2 linked regions of the Hyalangium gracile genome follow. The protein of the gene in region 1 interacts with the protein of each later gene in a pairwise test. Links are inferred from orthologs where the notes say so. Each region holds a gene or a part of one and is shown on either strand. Other genes may lie near its edges.

Region 1 (8,176 bases):
GGTGTCGCGGGTGGTAGAGGTTCCACAGCGGCCCGCGGACCGTGCTCATGGATTCCAGAACCGTGCGTTTCCAATCGGCGGGGATGGCCTCCTCGCCGTGGAATGCGCCCAGCAGCGCGCCGGTGATGGCGCCGTGGGCATCCGCATCACCGCCGCGATTCACCACATCGATGAGCCCGGCCTCGAAGCTGGGGGCGTGCAGCAGCTCCCAGAAGGCGAGCCGGAAGGCGGTGCGCACGTGCCCGTACTGGCGGTGCAGGTGGAGCTCGGGCCCGTAGAGCATGGGGTCCGGCTGCTGGGCCGCCTCCAGGTCCGCCATGAGGAGCGTCTTGGCGAACGTTATCTCCTCGATGAGATCACCAAGCGAGCGGGCGAGGAGCGGGGCGCCCACGGAGAGCCCGGTCTGCGCCGCGGTGATGAGCTCCTTGGGCTCCAGCGTCGCGCCGCCGGTGATGGCCTTGGCGATGGCCGCGTTGAGGGCCACGCAGGCGAGCTGGCAGCGCGGATCGTAGTGGGTGAGGGCGGAGTCCTCGAAGGAGGCCTGAATCCGGGCCGTGTCATCCTTGGCGAAGTAGACGCCGATGGGGGCCGTGCGGGCCAGGCTCCCGTTGGTGCACGAGCGGCGGTAGGTGCGCAGCCAGACGCGGCGCCCGGCGCCGAGCACCGCCATGCCGGAGTCCATCTCGTCCAGCACCTCGCGGAGGTACTCGCTCATGTCGAAGGAGTGGGCCTTCCAGGCGCGGTAGCGGCGGGCGGCATCCGCCGCGCTGTAGCTCTTCACCTCGCGCAGGCTGGCCGCCAGGCAGCAGGCCATATGGGTCTCGTCCGTCACCTGGCCCTTGCGCAGCTCCAGGACGGGGGGCTCCAGGGGGACATTCTCGGGGATGCCCTCCTCCGGGAACTCCTGCAGCTCCATTGGCGCCTCCTCCACCTTGGGCAGCCGGGGCTTGATGATGCTGGCGGTGGGCGCGCGACGCATTCCGTCCGCCAGCTGTGGGAACAGCGGGGCAATGAGGTTGCGGCCGCGCAGCGGCGCGCCCAGCGCATCTCCGATGGCCAGGCCGAGCAGGGCACCCCGGCTGCGCAGGGCGGGGAAGGGATCGGGCCCCTGGGGACCTTTACGGCGTGGCGGCGGGGGCATGGCGGATGGGGAGGGGGAGGGGCTTCACAGGTGGACACTGTAGCAGCGAGAACGGTGTGCAAGCTTGCGAGCGTGGGGAGCGTCCTCTAGAACCCGGCGCCATGACCGAGATCGCTCAAGTCCTGGCGCGTGAAGTGCTCGACTCCCGTGGCAACCCCACCGTGGAGGCCGAGGTCCATCTGTCCGGTGGGGCCCGTGGCCGTGCGGCCGTGCCCTCCGGCGCCTCCACCGGCGAGCACGAGGTGCTCGAGCTGCGGGACGGGGACAAGAACCGTTACCTGGGCAAGGGTGTGAAGAAGGCCGTGGCGAACGTCATGGAGACGATCGCCCCCGAGCTCATGGGCATGGACGCCACCGACCAGGTGTCCGTGGACATGCGCATGCGGGAGCTGGACGGCACTCCCAACAAGGGCAAGCTGGGCGCCAACGCCATCCTCGCCGTGTCCATGGCCACCGCGCGCGCCGCGGCCGAGGCCTTTGGCCTGCCGCTCTACCGCTACGTGGGCGGCCTGCAGGCGCGCACCCTGCCGGTGCCGCTGATGAACATCCTCAACGGCGGCGCGCACGCGGACACCCGCGTGGACGTGCAGGAGTTCATGGTGGTGCCCGCCGGCGCCTCCTCCTTCGCCGAGGGCGTGCGCTGGGGCGCCGAGGTGTTCCACGCGCTGAAGAAGATCCTCAAGAGCCGCAAGTTCGCCACCGGCGTGGGCGACGAGGGCGGCTACGCCCCGGACCTGCCGGCCAACGAGGAGGCCCTCAAGCTCATCATGGAGGCCATCAGCGCGGCCGGCTTCAAGGCGGGCGAGCAGATCTACCTGGCGCTGGATGTGGCCGCGAGCGAGTTCTTCGACAAGGCCAGCAAGAAGTACAAGCTCAAGGGCGAGGGCAAGGAGTACGACTCGGCCGGCATCATCGACTACTACCGCGGCCTGTGCGAGCGCTACCCCATCGTCTCCATCGAGGACGGCATGGCCGAGGACGACTGGGAGGGCTGGCGGAAGATCACCGAGACGCTGGGCGGGAAGATCCAGCTGGTGGGGGACGATCTGTTCGTCACCAACGTGGAGCGCCTCAGCCGCGGCATCCAGACCAGCACCGCGAACTCCATCCTGGTGAAGGTGAACCAGATCGGCTCGCTGACGGAGACCTTCGACGCCGTGCGCATGGCGCACCGCGCCGGGTACACCTCCATCATGAGCCACCGCTCGGGCGAGACGGAGGACACCACCATCGCCGACCTGGCGGTGGCGCTCGACTGCGGGCAGATCAAGACGGGCTCGGCGTCGCGCTCGGACCGCGTGGCCAAGTACAACCAGCTGCTGCGCATCGAGCAGGAGCTGGGCGCGGGCGCGCGCTACGCGGGCCGCACGGCCATCAAGGGCACCCAGGCGAAGTGAGGCGCGGTGACTTCGACACGACGTCCTCGCATCCTGGTCTCCAATGATGACGGGTACTTCTCCGAGGGCCTCCAGGCCCTCGTGGAAGCCGTCAGCCCGCTGGGGGAGGTGTGGGTGGTGGCTCCGGACCGCGAGCAGAGCGCGGCCTCGCACGCCATCTCCCTGCACCGCCCCCTGCGCATCAAGGAGATCCGCGAGCGCTGGTTCGCGGTGGATGGTACCCCCACCGACAGCGCTTATCTGGCGATCAACCACCTCCTCAAGGATGATCGCCCCCAGATCATGGTCTCTGGGATCAACCACGGCGCGAACCTGGCGGATGACGTCACCTACTCGGGGACGGTGGCCGCGGCCATGGAGGGAGCCCTGCTCGGGGTGCCCGCCATCGCCTTCAGCCTCGCGTCCTCCGCGCCGTTCGACTTCAAGCCGGCGGCGCGGTTCGCCCGCTCGCTCGTGGCCGCCGCGCTCGCCCGGCCCCTGCCTCCGAGGATGCTCCTCAACGTGAACATCCCCGGCGGCGTGGAGCCGGATGGCTACGTCGTCACCCGGCTGGGGCGGCACTCGTACGGGTACTCCGTGGTGGAGAACGTCGACCCCCGTGGCCGGAAGTACTACTGGATCGGGGGCAGCGAGTACGAGCACGAGGACATCCCTGGCAGCGACTGCAACGCCGTCCACCTCGACAAGCGCGTGTCGGTGACGCCGCTGCACTTCGATCTGACGGACTCTGGCCGGATGGCCGATGTGGCGAGCTGGACGCTCGAGGGCTTCCGGCGCGTCGAGTCGGGTGGGTGAGGTTGGCGGGGCGGCGCGTCAGTCGAGCGGTCCTGGCGCTCCTCCTCGTTCTCGGCGCCACCGGGTGCGCCAGCTCCAGGGCTGCCTCCCGTCCAGAAGGGCGGGAGGCGCCTCCCTCGCCCTCGGAGGTCTCGGCGTCCAAGCCTTCGGCTCCTGCTGCTTCCGGGGGCGCCGCGGCGCTGCCCATCTCGCTGAGGGCTGGGCACCCCGAGCCGGAGCTCGTCTCGGTCCGACACAAGGTGGCTCCCGGCGAGACGGTGTTCCGCATCGCTCGCAAGTACGGCATCACCGTGGAGGAGCTGCAGGCGGCCAATGGCATCAAGGACCCGCGCAGCCTCTCCGTGGGCCAGGAGTTGCTCATCCCCACCGTGGAGCCCGAGCTGGAACCTTCCGAGCCGCATCTGGAGTGGGACGTGGCGGCGGCTCCTTCCACCAGCGGTGAGGCCAGCCGGCCGGCGACGGGAGGCGCGGGGGCTCCTGCCGTGGCGGGCCGGGTGGAGATGCCTCCGCGACCTCGCGTGTCGAGCCGTCCCACGAGCTCGCGCCCCGGGAAGGCCGCCTCACGTCCCGAGCCGGCGACCAAGGGGATGCTCGACTGGCCGCTTCGAGGCGTGCTGTACGGCCGCTTCGGCAAGAAGGGCCGGGAGCCTCATGACGGCATCGACCTGGCGGCACCCGCGGGGACTCCGGTCAAGACGGCCCAGGAGGGCACCGTCCTCTACGCGGGCGAGCAGCGCGGCTACGGGCTCATCGTCATCGTCCAGCACACGAATGGGCTCATCACCCTGTACGCCCACAACCGGGATCTGCGCGTGAAGACGGGGCAGACGGTGCGTCGCTCCCAGGTCATCGCCACGGTGGGAGAGTCCGGGCGCACCTCGGGGCCCCACCTGCACTTCGAGGTCCGCGTGGACGGCAAGCCCGTGGACCCGGCCGACTACCTGGGGCCCCTCCCAGCCTCGTGAGGCAGGCAGGCGGGGAGGGGGATGGCCTCAGGCGCCGATTCTCCTAGAGTGTCGCCGGTGAAGCGCCTTCTCTCCCTGTTTCTCGTCACGTTGCTGCTCTCGACGGGTGCGCGCGCCCAGACGCCAGCTCCCGCCGATGATTCGTCTTCCTCGCCGCCCAGCTCCTCCGAGCCCGCTGCTCCCGCCGAGGCTCAGCCCGCGCCTCCGGCCGCCGCGCCCGCGCCTGCGCCCGCGCCTGGCGAGGAGGCTGCTGCTCCGGCCCCTGCCACCGCGAAGCCGGACAAGTCCTCGGCCATCCCCACCGTGGCGGTGCTCTCGCTCGAGTCCAACAAGGCGGCCCAGGAGTCCGCGCCCGCCATCGCCGCGCTCATCGCGAGCCGGCTGGCCGAGTCTCCCAGGCTCAAGGTCCTGACGCAGCGGGACATCGAGACCATGCTCAGCACCGAGCGCCAGCGGCAGTTGCTGGGTTCGGGGCCGTGCTCCTCGGGCACGTGTCTGGAGGAGCTGTCCAACGCGGTGGGCGCCCGCTACGTGGTCACCGGACGCCTGGACCAGTTCGGTGGCACCTACCTGCTCACCGTCAGCCTGCTGGACACCTTCACCGGGCGCGGCCTGGCCCGGCCCCGCGCCGAGGCCTCCAGCAGCGAGGACCTTCTGCGGATCACCGAGGCCGTCGGTGAGCAGCTGCTCGTCGAGCTGGCTCCCGAGGGGAAGACCGCCGCGGCCCGCCCGCTCCTGGGCAGCGCGCGGGAGACGCCGGGCAGTGGCCTGGTGCTGGGGCTGCGCATCAACAACAGCTTCATCTCCAACCTGGCGGCGCTGAACCCCGGTGGCGATCTGGAGGTGGGCTATGCCTTCCACCCGGAGTGGGTGGGCTTCCTCCAGATTGGCTTCTCCTTCGTTCGCAGCACGGAGGAGGGCCAGAAGGGGAGCCTCCGGGTGCTGCCGAGCGTGCTGGGCGCCCGGCACTACTACCGCCTGGAGCACTCCCTGCGGCCGTACTGGGGCCTGGGGCTCGGGGTGCAGCTGTCCTTCGGGCAGTTCGGCATCTTCCGCTCCACGGGCGCGCTGCCCACCGTCATGGGCTTCTTCGGCGCCGAGTACCTCATCGCGGGCCGGGTGGGCTTTCACCTCGAGGCTGGCACCAACCTGGCCCAGGCCACGCTCGGCCTGACGGACGGCGGGCTCGGAGATGGGATCAATCTCGATCTCACCGCCGGCGTCGCGTATCACTTCTGAAGTCCGGAGCCCCCTTCATGCCCTCGCGCCTGCGCGCCCTCTCGCTGCTTGCCCTGCTCGTCGCCGCTGCCTGTGACGACACGCCCAAGATCGATCCCAAGGATCGCGCCGAGGGGCTCTACATCAAGGGCACCACCGAGTACCTCCACGGGGACTTCGAGGCGGCGCTCGCCTCGTTCAGCGAGATGAAGCAGATCCTCCCGAACGATCCGCGCCTGCCCGCCGCCGTGGGCGAGGTCTACCTCTCCATGGGCAAGCTCAACGAGGCCCTCGCCGAGTTCCAGACGGCGCTGGTGCTCGAGCCCAAGCGCTCCACGACGTGGAGCCGCGTCGGCTTCATCCAGGCGCAGACGGGAAAGACGGAGGAGGCGCTGTCCTCCCTGCGCAAGGCCATCGGCCTTTACCCCAATGACTTCAACGCCCTGGAGCAGCTCGGGGAGATCCACCTGAAGCGCGGCGAGAAGGACGAGGCCCTCCGCCACTTCACGCTCGCGGCCCAGGCCAGTCCGGACAAGCTCAAGCCCGATTTCGTGATCCGCGCGGCGGAGATCCTCCAGCAGCAGGACCGGCACGCCGAGGCGCTCGAGCTGCTGCGGAAGTTCGCGGGGCAGGGCGTCCGGGCCCCCGAGGTGCTCACCGCCCTGGGTGACGAGCTGGTGCGCGCCGGGAAGATGGACGAGGCCGCGGCCTCCTACCGCGAGGCGGCGGGCAAGTCGCCCAAGGATCCGTCCCTCTGGGAGCTCGTCGGGCGGATCTACGCCAGCCAGGGGAAGCGGGCGGATGCGCTGGCCGCCTTCCAGGAGTCACTGAAGGTGAAGGACCGCGCCATCGTCCACGTGGCCATTGCCCAGCTTCACCTGGCCCAGCAGGACCGCAAGGCCGCCGAGGAGGAGCTGGGCAAGGCCTTCGAGAGTGTGTCGGGCTCGGACGTGCGCGAGCTGCTCGAGCTGTCGGAGCTGCTCGTCACCTTCGGGCGCAAGGCGGACGCGCTGAAGATCCTCAGCAACCTCGCCTCGGAGCCGGACAACGCCAGGAGCGCGGACCTCCAGCTCCGCACCGCGCGGCTGGCGCGAGAGCTGAAGGACGAGGCCACCGTCAAGGCCGCGTGCGGCCGGGTGGTGGGCAACGACGCGGGCGGCGTCTCCGCCTGCCCGTGAGCTGAGTCTCAGGCCCGTCCGCCGGGCAGCTTCCGGTACACGCCCACGACGATCCCCAGCAGCATCGTCGAGCGGAAGTCCGCCTTGCTCACGTAGATGGGCGACATGGTGGCGTTGGCCGGCTGGAACCGGATGCGCTCACCCTCCGGGTAGTACCGCTTCACCGTCGCCTCATCCTCGATGAGCGCCACGACGATGTCTCCCGGCTGCGCCGCCGGCGTCTTCCGCACGAACAGGTAGTCCCCGTCGTGGATGCCGTCCTCGATCATCGACTGCCCCTTCACCCGCAGCGCGAACACCTCGCGGCCCGCGCCTCCGATGAGGAAGCTGTCAATCTTGACCGAGTCCTCCATGTTCTCCTGGGCCAGCGCCGGCGCACCCGCCGCCACCTTGCCCAGGATGGGCACATCCACCAGCCCCGAGTCCTTCTTCGCCCCCAGCCCCAGCAGCATCCGCGCTCGCTTGGTCGGCACCAGCGAGCGGCTCTGCTGCTCGCCCCGGTTCAGGTACCCCTTGCGCTCCAGGGCCTTCAGGTGGTCGTTCACGCCGTTGGTCGAGCGGATGTCCATCTGCTCGCCAATCTCGCGGATCGTGGGCGGGAATCCCCGCGCCTCCGTCTCCTTCACGATGAAGGTCAGAATCTCGCGCTGGCGCTCCGTCAACTCTTCCATGCCACGCTCCCTCCCTCGGACAGGGGGAAGGCAAGCTTCCCCCTCAGGGCAACAGGCTTTCAGTATCCATGGTCCCTGAACAGGCGTGTAGAGTCAACGCTTTCGGGCAGGCAGGCGATCCGACCGTCCGGGTCTCCTCCCGTTATCCAAGGAACCGTGAGATAACTTGAGGTTCCGGGGTGATCTGAGCGTACAATTTCCACCGTCTTGTCCGAACTCCGACACACCCTGCTTCTCGTCGATGACGAAGCGGACGTTCTGGACATCCTCGTCCGGATGTTCCAGCGGCAGTACCGCGTCCTCACCGCCACCTCAGGTCAGGAGGCGCTGTCCATCCTGAGGACCCAGACGGTGGACGTCCTCATCACGGACCAGCGGATGCCGGAGATGACGGGCATCGAGCTCGTCACCGCCGCGCGCGCCGAGGGCATCGACATCACCGCCCTGCTGCTGACCGGCTACACGGACCCCGAAGACATCATCGCCGCCATCAACCAGGGGCAGGTGTACCGCTACATCACCAAGCCCTGGGATGTGAACGATCTGCTCATCACCGTGAAGAACGCGGTGGAGTACACGCAGCTGCGGCGCGACAAGGAGCGGCTGCTGCGCCAGCTCAACCAGCGCGTGGAGGCCCTCTTCGTCCTCTACGAGGTGAGCCGCGCCAGCGCCTCGGATCCGCCCAGCTACGAGGCCATCATCGACCGCGTGCTCAGCGCGGTGGCGCGCGTGCTGCCGTACGACTGCGGCGCCGCCCTGATCGCCCCGGATGACGCGCGCAGCGCCATCCTGCGCCTGCGGTGCATGGGCA
Region 2 (8,306 bases), on another replicon or contig:
GGAGAACCTGGGCGTGCTCCTGCGGGGCTGAGCCCTCCGCCGCCTGGCCGCCCTTTTACCAATTTACCGAGCGAAGGGCCTTCGTTGCGTTCTTGACCCCGCGCGAGGCTCCCCCCATCCTCCCTGCCCCTATGCGACGAGCGAAGATTGTCTGCACCCTCGGCCCCGCGAGCCAGAGCCAGGAGATGCTGGAGGCGCTGCTGGATGCCGGAATGGACGTGGCCCGGCTGAACTTCTCCCACGGCAGCCACGAGCAGCACGCGGAGAACATCGCCAAGCTGCGCGCGGCCTCCCTGAAGGTCCGCAAGGCGGTGGGCATCCTGGGCGACCTGCAGGGCCCGAAGATCCGCACCGGCCGCTTCATCACCGGCAGCACGGAGCTGAAGGAGGGGGCCACCTTCTCCATCACCACCGACGAGAGCGTGAAGGGGACCGACGACATCGTCTCCACCACGTATCCGCATCTGGCTCAGGACGTGAACCCCGGGGACCGCATCCTGCTGGATGACGGCCTGCTGGAGCTCAAGGTCATCGAGACGGACAAGAAGCAGCTGCTGCGCACGCAGGTCATCGTCGGCGGCACGCTGAAGAACAACAAGGGCATCAACCTGCCGGGCGTGGCGGTGCGCGCGGACGCGCTGACGCCGAAGGACCGCGAGGACCTCATCTTCGGCATCAAGGCGGGCGTGGACTTCATCGCCCTGTCCTTCGTGCGCCAGCCCTCGGACATGGACACGGCGCGCCAGGCGATGGCGGAGGTGGGCCGCACGGTGCCCATCATCGCCAAGCTGGAGAAGCCGGAGGCCATCGCGCGGCTGGACGCCATCCTGGACAAGACGGACGGGGTGATGGTGGCGCGCGGAGACCTGGGCGTGGAGATTCCGCCCGAGGAGGTGCCGGCGGTCCAGAAGGACATCGTCCGGCGCGCGAACCAGCGCGGCCTGCCCGTCATCGTGGCCACGCAGATGCTGAACTCGATGATCGAGAACCCGCGCCCCACCCGCGCCGAGGCCAGCGACGTGGCCAACGCGGTGTTCGACGGGGCGGACGCGGTGATGCTCTCGGGCGAGACGGCCAGCGGCAAGTACCCCATCGAGTCGGTGCAGATGATGGAGCGCATCGTCCTGGCGGCCGAGTCGGCGGGGCGGGCGCAGCGCCTGGGGCGCATCATCGAGGCGCCGCTGGGACTGCCGGCGCACTTCCCGGACGTCATCGCCCGGGTGGCCTGCCAGGCGGCGGAGGCGAGCGGCGCGACGCTGATCGCGGCCTTCACGCTGTCGGGCGTGACGGCGCGGCTGCTGGCGCACTACCGGCCGCCGGTGCCCATCATCGCCTTCAGCCCGAACCAGGAGGTCCGCCGTCGGCTGGCGCTGCTGTGGGGCGTGGTGCCGCGGGTGCTGGAGCCCATCCAGGACACCGAGGCGATGGTGCGCCGCGTGGAGGAGGAGCTGCTCACGCGCGGGCTGGCGCGGACGGGCGATCGCATCGTGATCGTCTTCGGCGCGCCGGTGGGACAGCCGGGCAAGATCAACAGCCTGCGCCTGCACACCATCGGGGGCTGAGCCCCCGGCGCGGGAGGAAGTGGTGGGCGGGAAGGGCGTGGGCCCGTGGCTCTAGGCGAGCCGGGCCTGCGCCAGCCCCGAGCCGTCGAGGATACGCCGGAAGTGCACGCCCCGGTTGCCCTGGGCCTCCTCGGCGTTGAGCAGCGAGTCGAGCACGTGGCCGGCCTCCTCGGCGAAGGTGGCCGCCGCCAGCGACGGGAAGCGCTGCAGCGCGCGGTCGAGGAACACGGTGCCGAACTCGGGGTAGTACGCGCCGCGAGCCCCCAGGAGGATCTGCGAGTCCACCCACCTGACGGGAGGCAGCCAGCTGAAGTCGCCCTCGAGGGCCTGCTGGCGGTACCGCTCGGCCTTGCGGACGTCATACCCGGCGCCGAAGCTGTCGCGCATCACGTCGTGGAATCGCTGCTTGTCGGAGGAGAGCGTGACGAACTGCTTCGTAAACAGCGCCTGGACCATGACCCGCACAGTCTGCCGGATCATGGAATTCCGGTTTACGGCAGGACGCCAAAGGCTTGCGACAGAGCGCCAGCCCTTGCCGTGACGCGGGGCGCTACTTCACCGCGCCCAGGGCCTTGCGGGGGATCTCCGCCTCGATGAAGACGGTGAGCAGCTCGCTGTCGAGCTGGCCGGCCTTGGCCTCCTTGCCGAGGATGTCGAGCGCCAGCTGGTGGGGCACGGCCTTCTTGTAGGGCCGGTCGGAGGCGGTGAGCGCGTCGTAGATGTCCGAGATGGCCATCATCTTGGACTGGGCGGGGATGGTCTTGCTGGGGATGGCGCGCGGGTAGCCGGTGCCGTCGAGCTTCTCGTGGTGGGCGTAGGCGATCTCCGGCACGCGGCGCAGGGTGCGCGTCCAGGGAATCTGCGAGAGGAAGCGGTAGGTGTGCTCGACGTGGCTCTCGATCTCCTTGCGCTCCTCGGCGGACAGCGTCCCGCGGGCGATGGAGAGCGAGCGGATTTCATTCTCGAGCAGCAGCGGCTGGGCCTGGTCCTTGGCGTCGTTGAAGGTGAGCTTGCGCAGCTCGATGAGGCGCTCGAAGCCGCCCTGGGCCAGCACGGTGGGGCGGTTGCAGGTGAGGACGAAGTCGAGCACCTCGTCCAGCTGCTTGAGCTCGACCAGCAGCCGCTCATCCTCCTCGGCGTCGATCTCGGCCAGGGCCTTGTCGCCGCGCAGCTTCACGGCGCCGAGCCGGCGGCGGTAGCTCTGTAGCTGCAGATCCTTGCGAGCGATCTGGAAGCGGGAGCGCAGCATGTCCAGCTCGTGGGGGTAGAGCTTCTCGGCCTTGACGAGCACCGGCTCGCGCACGCCCACCTTGCCGAAGTCGTGGAGCAGCGAGGCGTAGCGCAGCTCTTGAATCTCCACGGCGGAGAAGCGGGTGTTGGCGTAGGAGCCGGTGGACAGGTGCTCGAGCGCCTGGGCCAGCTCCACGGTGAGGTTGGCCACGCGGCCGGAGTGGCCGGCGGTGGACGGATCCCTGGCTTCGATGGCCACCACGGAGGCGGAGACGAAGCCCTCGAACAGGCGGTTGATCTCCTCGTGGAGCAGGGCGTTCTCGATGGCGCCGGCGGCCTGGGCGCCCAGGGCGAGCAGCAGCTCCTCGTCCTCGGCGTCGAAGATGCGGCCGCTGCGCTTGTTGAGGGCCTGGATGACGCCGGTGACTTCACCGTTGGCGTCGCGCATGGGCACGCAGAGGATGGTCTGCGTGCGGTAGCCGCTGGAGATGTCGAAGGAGCGGTTGAAGCGGTCGTCCGCGTAGGCGTCCGGGATGTTGATGGTGGCGCCGGTGGAGGCCACCTGGCCGGCGATGCCGCTGCCCACCGGGAGGCGGATCTCGTTCTTGGAGCCCTGGGCGACCTTGCTCCACAGCTCGTTGCGCTCACGGTCCAGGATGAAGAGCGAGCAGCGGTCCGCTTCGACGACCTTGGAGGCCTCGTAGATGATGAGCGGCAGCAGCAGGTCGAGATCGCGCTCGGCGCTCATCGCCTTCGTCACGTCCAGGATGGACGTGAGCTTCTGGAGACGTCGGGTCAGAGCGGTTTCGTCGGACGTGAAAAGCACCTGGGAGCGACTCCGGAGGTGGTGGGAGAGGGCAGGAACGCACCCCGTTGTAGCACGATGGGTGTGGGACCAGCCTGCCTGGCTGCCTCTCTGCTCGGAGGGCGGGAGTCCTATTGGCTTCGAGGCCAGGAATGTCCGGTACCGTTGCAAACCCGGAGCGGCTATGAAGCGGGCTCACCATGAGCCGCCGCGTCCTCATCTCTCCCTCGCTCCTGTCCTGTGATTTCGGTCGTCTGGCGGAGGAAGTCCGCGCCGTGGAGGCCGCGGGAGCGGACTGGATTCACGTGGATGTCATGGATGGCCGGTTCGTCCCGAACATCACCATCGGTCCGGTGGTGGTGGAGGCGATCAAGCGGGTGGCGACCCGGCCGCTGGACGTGCACCTGATGATCGTCGAGCCGGAGAGGTACATCGAGGCGTTCGCGTCGGCGGGGGCGGACATCCTGACGGTGCACGTGGAGGCGAGCCCGCACCTGCACCGGACGCTGCAGCACATCCGGAACGTGGGAGCGAGGCCCGCGGTGGTGCTGAACCCGTCGACGCCGCTGTCGGCGGTGGAGGAGGTGCTGGGGGAGGTGGAGATGGTGCTGGTGATGAGCGTGAACCCGGGGTTCGGGGGGCAGCGCTTCATCGAGGGCGCGGTGGACAAGGTGCGCCGGCTGCGAGCGATGCTGGACGCGCGCGGGCTGAAGGTGGACATCGAGGTGGACGGCGGCATCAACGCCGAGACGTCCAAGCGGGTGGTGGAGGCGGGCGCCAACGTGCTGGTGGCGGGCTCGTATGTGTTTGGCGCGAAGGACTACGCGCAGGCCATCCGCTCGCTGCGCCCGGCGTCTCAGCAGGGGTGAGGCAGCGCTTCAGGCCACGGAGGGAGCGGCGCGGGTGCTGTCGGCGACGAGCCGGGCGATGCGAGGCATGAAGGTGACGTTGAAGGGCTTCACCTCGTAGGCATCCGCGCCGAGCTCGAAGCACTGGTGGCGCATGTGCTGGTCCTCGACGGCGCTGAGGATGACGACCTTGCTGTCGCGCGTCTCGGGGTCCTGCTTGAGCTGGGCGAGGAGATCCCTGCCGTCGCGCCGCTGGTAGATGTCCAGGATGATGACGGCGGGGTGGTGCTTGCGCGCCAGCTCGAGGACATGGTCCGCGGTGGTGTCCGTGAGGCAGGTCAGCCCTGATCGGCGGCCCTCGCGAGCGAGGGCGGACACGAGCAAGGGCTCATCGTCGGAGATCAGAACAACGGGCTCGGGCATGCGGAAGGGCAGAGCAAGGACTGTTCCCAGAGGGAAGGCGAGGAACTCCGAAGGGTTGGAGGAGGAGCAGCCGGGTAGACAGGGACCCGTGGGGTGAGCCAGACCCCTGGCTATCAAGGGCTGAGAAGGGAACGAAAAGGAGATCCAGAGGCGTTGACTCAGCCGGGCGGGTCGGGTACATCCGCCGCCACTTCTGCCGGCCCGAGCGTTGTCTCCGGCGGAAGGGCGTACATATCGGGGAGTGGCTCAGCCTGGTAGAGCACTTGGTTCGGGACCAAGGGGTCGCAGGTTCAAATCCTGTCTCCCCGACCATCAAAAGCCCTGGAGTTTCGCGGACTTCCGCTGAAACTCCAGGGCTTTCGTTTTTCCCCCGGTGCTCGGAATCCTTCTGACGGAGCCAGGGGCTGCGCCCCGGCGGCCGCGAGCAGGCCCGTATCCTTTCTCGCCTCTCGCGTGTCTCTCCTGCATGAGCACGGGATTTCCTGACCCGCTGGGCGATGCCGTCAAGGCGTCCTGGCGCCATTTCCTCGATACCTATGAGCCGCTTCGCCCGGAGCTCTACCGGTACTGCCGGCATCTGACGCGCAGCCCCTGGGATGCCGAGGACATGGTCCAGGAGACGCTCGCCCGGGCGTTCGCGACTCTCGCCATCATGGCGGAACCGCCGCGAAGCCCGCGGGCGTGGCTCTTTCGTGTTGCCTCCAACCTGTGGCTCAACCGGGCTCGGCAAGCGGGAGAGGTGCCGCTCACCGCCGGCCCCGAGGTCCCGGAACCGGCGGCAAGCGCCGAGCCCCGCGCGACGCGTGAGGCCGCTGGAACGCTGCTCACCCAGTTGTCGCCGCAGGAACGCGCAGCGGTCGTGCTCAAGGATGCCTTCGGGCTCTCGCTCGAGGAGATCGCCGAGGCGCTGACCACCACGACCGGAGCCATCAAGGCAGCCCTGCACAGGGGAAGGTCCAGGCTGGTGACGCCCGATCCGGACAGGCTGGCTCCCGTGGCGCCCGCCGTCCTCGACGCCTTCTGCGCGGCCTTCAACGCCCGGGACCTCGACCGTCTCACGGCGCTCCTCCTGGACACGGCGATCCTGGAGTACCCGGGCTTCAAGATCGAATCCGGGAGCAAGGCAGTCAGGGCCGGCTCGCTACAGGGAACGCTCTTCGGCTGTCCCGAGGGTGGATTCGAGCTCGTGGCCCCTCCCCGTTGCGAGCTCCGCGCACACCGGGGCGAATGGCTCCTGCTCTGGTGGTCGGGGGAGGAAGTGCACACCGTCGTCCGGGTGGAGCTGGACGGCGACCGCATTGCGCGGCTGCGCAACTACTACCACGCCCCCGAGGTCGTCACCGAGGTCTGCCGAGAGCTCGACGTCCCGTTCCGCACGCACGGCTATCACCCGGGTTCTGCCGCGTCCTAGAGGAGCCGCCATGAAGAGCCACACAGTCAGGTCCGCCGACGGTACTTCCATTGCGTTCGAGACCACGGGCAAGGGCCCACCGCTCATCCTGGTCGGTGGAGCGTTTTGCGACCGCTCGGCCCCCGCGTCGGGGACACCCCTGGCCGCCCTGCTGGCACATCGATTCACCGTGTTCAGCTACGACCGGCGCGGCCGTGGGAGCAGCGACAACACTCCGCCCGACGCGCCCGGTCGTGAAATCGAGGACCTCGCGGCGCTGCTCACCGCGGCCGGCGGGTCGGCCTCGGTCTTTGGCAACTCGTCCGGCGCCCTGCTCGCCCTGGATGCCGCCGTCCACGGACTCCCGATACCGAAGCTCGTCCTCTATGAGCCTCCGGTGATTCTTGAGGCGGGCCGGGCTAGCTCCTTCGAGCGCCTGGCGAAGCAGCTCGACGATGCCGCCGCGGGGAATCGCCGCTCGGAGGCAGTCGAGCTGTACTTCACGAAGGTGATGCAGGTACCCGCGCCCGCCGTCGAACAGATGCGCAGGTCACCGATGTGGGCGGGCCTCGAACGGCTCGCCCACACACTCAGCTACGACCTGCTCATCACGGCCCGAGGACCCTCGCGTCTCGCCGAGGTGCCGGCCGTCCGAGCGGCGGCACTCGTCATGGAGGGAGGCGCGAGCCCGGGCTGGATGCGCGAGGCGATTCAGACCCTGACACGTGCCATCCCGAACGCGCGCCACCGTACGCTGGAGGGACAGACGCACGCCGTGGACCCCAGGACGCTCGCTCGGGCGATAGAGGAGTCCCTCGAGAGTCTCCCGTGAGGGCGGTGCAGGGCCCTCCGGGAGTCGCCGCGCTCAGTAGTTCACCTGGAGCTGCACGCGCGTCACGTCTCCCCGCTCCTTCTCGTACGGGTAGCGCGAGGAGGTGCGGTCGGAGATCATGTAAGCGACCGTCAGCTCCAAGGGCTTGATGATCTGCCACTCCACGCCCAGCTCCAGCTCGCGGATGTCGTAGCGGGGGGCGTTCGTATCGAACTTCTTGCCGCCCTTGTAGAGCTGCCCTCGCACATAGGGCAGCAGCGACTGGCCGACCACGCCGTCCAGCTTGTACATGAGCTGCACGTAGCCACCGTTCAGCCGGCGGCTGTCGATGACGAAGCTCTCTTCGTCCTGCCCCAGCGCGGGCCCCTTGCCGATGTTGTACTCGGCGACCAGGCCGATGGGCTGCGGGTAGATGACCAGGGCCGCCGCGGCGCGGGCGTCCACAAGGTCGTTCTTGCCGCCCGCCAGCTCATAGGGCGCGCCATCGCGCGGGGTGACGGTGACGTTGTACTTGCCGTAGTACCCGGCGGCGTTGACCTCGACGAACTGCTTGCCGAAGAGGAAGGGCCAGGCCACGCGACCGACGACGTGCACGTTGTTGTTGCGCTCGGGGCGGTTGGCGTTCTGGCCATTGTAGATGCCGAGCCCCACCGCGCCGTAGTCGCCCGAGCCCTTCAGCCCGCTGTCGACCAGGAGCTTGAACCGCTCGCGAATCTCCTTCGGAGCCCAGTAGCCGAACAGGCCCAGATCGCGCTCGTCCCTGAGCGCGCTGTTGAGGGCGTCGTTTCGGTCCAGTGGGGCGCGGTTCTGGCTCGACTGGAGGTTCTCGAAGCCGAACGGCACCTTGGACTGGCCCACTCGCAGCCGGAACTCCTTCTTCTTGTCCAGGAAGACGTCCGCGTACAGGTCGCGGAGGATGGCCACGTGGTACTGGTCGCCGATGACCGACGCGAAGTCCGGCTGGATGTAGATGGAGACGTGGTCGGTGATGTCCCCGAAGATGATGATGCGCGCGCGTCGGATGCCGAAGTTGTTGTTGGCGCCGATGTAGCGGTCGCCCTGGTCGTTCACCAGCTCGTCGTTCTTACGGAAGCTCGGCAGCCGGTTGTGGCGGAACTGGGTGTAGCCGCGGAGCTTGATGCGGTCGTACCAGGACGTCTCCTTCTCCTTCTTGGCCTCGGCGGGCGGCGCGGCCTCGGCGGAAGGCGTGGCGGGA

What was found.
Region 2: the proteins of eno (region 1) and rpe interact in binary tests that used the Escherichia coli proteins (3 or more experiments, as listed by UniProt). The link is inferred for Hyalangium gracile from one-to-one orthologs.

Annotation. Positions count from the first base shown.
Region 1 is NZ_JAHXBG010000005.1:511,037-519,212, reverse strand. Bases 575-3,390 are described here. They hold eno (phosphopyruvate hydratase), read left to right. Parts: upstream 575-1,242; coding sequence 1,243-2,538; downstream 2,539-3,390. Other genes in these bases: surE (5'/3'-nucleotidase SurE), read left to right, coding at 2,545-3,333; KY572_RS12865 (ADP-ribosylglycohydrolase family protein), read right to left, coding at 575-1,141. Outside these bases: more of KY572_RS12865, read right to left, coding at 1-574; KY572_RS12850 (LysM peptidoglycan-binding domain-containing M23 family metallopeptidase), read left to right, coding at 3,513-4,298; KY572_RS12845 (hypothetical protein), read left to right, coding at 4,356-5,537; KY572_RS12840 (tetratricopeptide repeat protein), read left to right, coding at 5,555-6,694; transcriptional repressor LexA, read right to left, coding at 6,703-7,365; KY572_RS12830 (response regulator), read left to right, coding at 7,573-8,176. UniProt on the Escherichia coli protein: Catalyzes the reversible conversion of 2-phosphoglycerate (2-PG) into phosphoenolpyruvate (PEP). It is essential for the degradation of carbohydrates via glycolysis.
Region 2 is NZ_JAHXBG010000029.1:104,361-112,666, reverse strand. What follows is about bases 2,686-5,631. They hold rpe (ribulose-phosphate 3-epimerase), read left to right. Parts: upstream 2,686-3,797; coding sequence 3,798-4,466; downstream 4,467-5,631. Other genes in these bases: KY572_RS39150 (sigma-70 family RNA polymerase sigma factor), read left to right, coding at 5,335-5,631; KY572_RS39160 (response regulator), read right to left, coding at 4,476-4,868; KY572_RS39170 (GAF and HD-GYP domain-containing protein), read right to left, coding at 2,686-3,618. Outside these bases: KY572_RS39185 (hypothetical protein), read left to right, coding at 1-31; pyk (pyruvate kinase), read left to right, coding at 132-1,562; KY572_RS39175 (hypothetical protein), read right to left, coding at 1,614-2,042; more of KY572_RS39170, read right to left, coding at 2,113-2,685; more of KY572_RS39150, read left to right, coding at 5,632-6,279; KY572_RS39145 (alpha/beta fold hydrolase), read left to right, coding at 6,290-7,090; KY572_RS39140 (porin), read right to left, coding at 7,124-8,306. UniProt on the Escherichia coli protein: Catalyzes the reversible epimerization of D-ribulose 5-phosphate to D-xylulose 5-phosphate.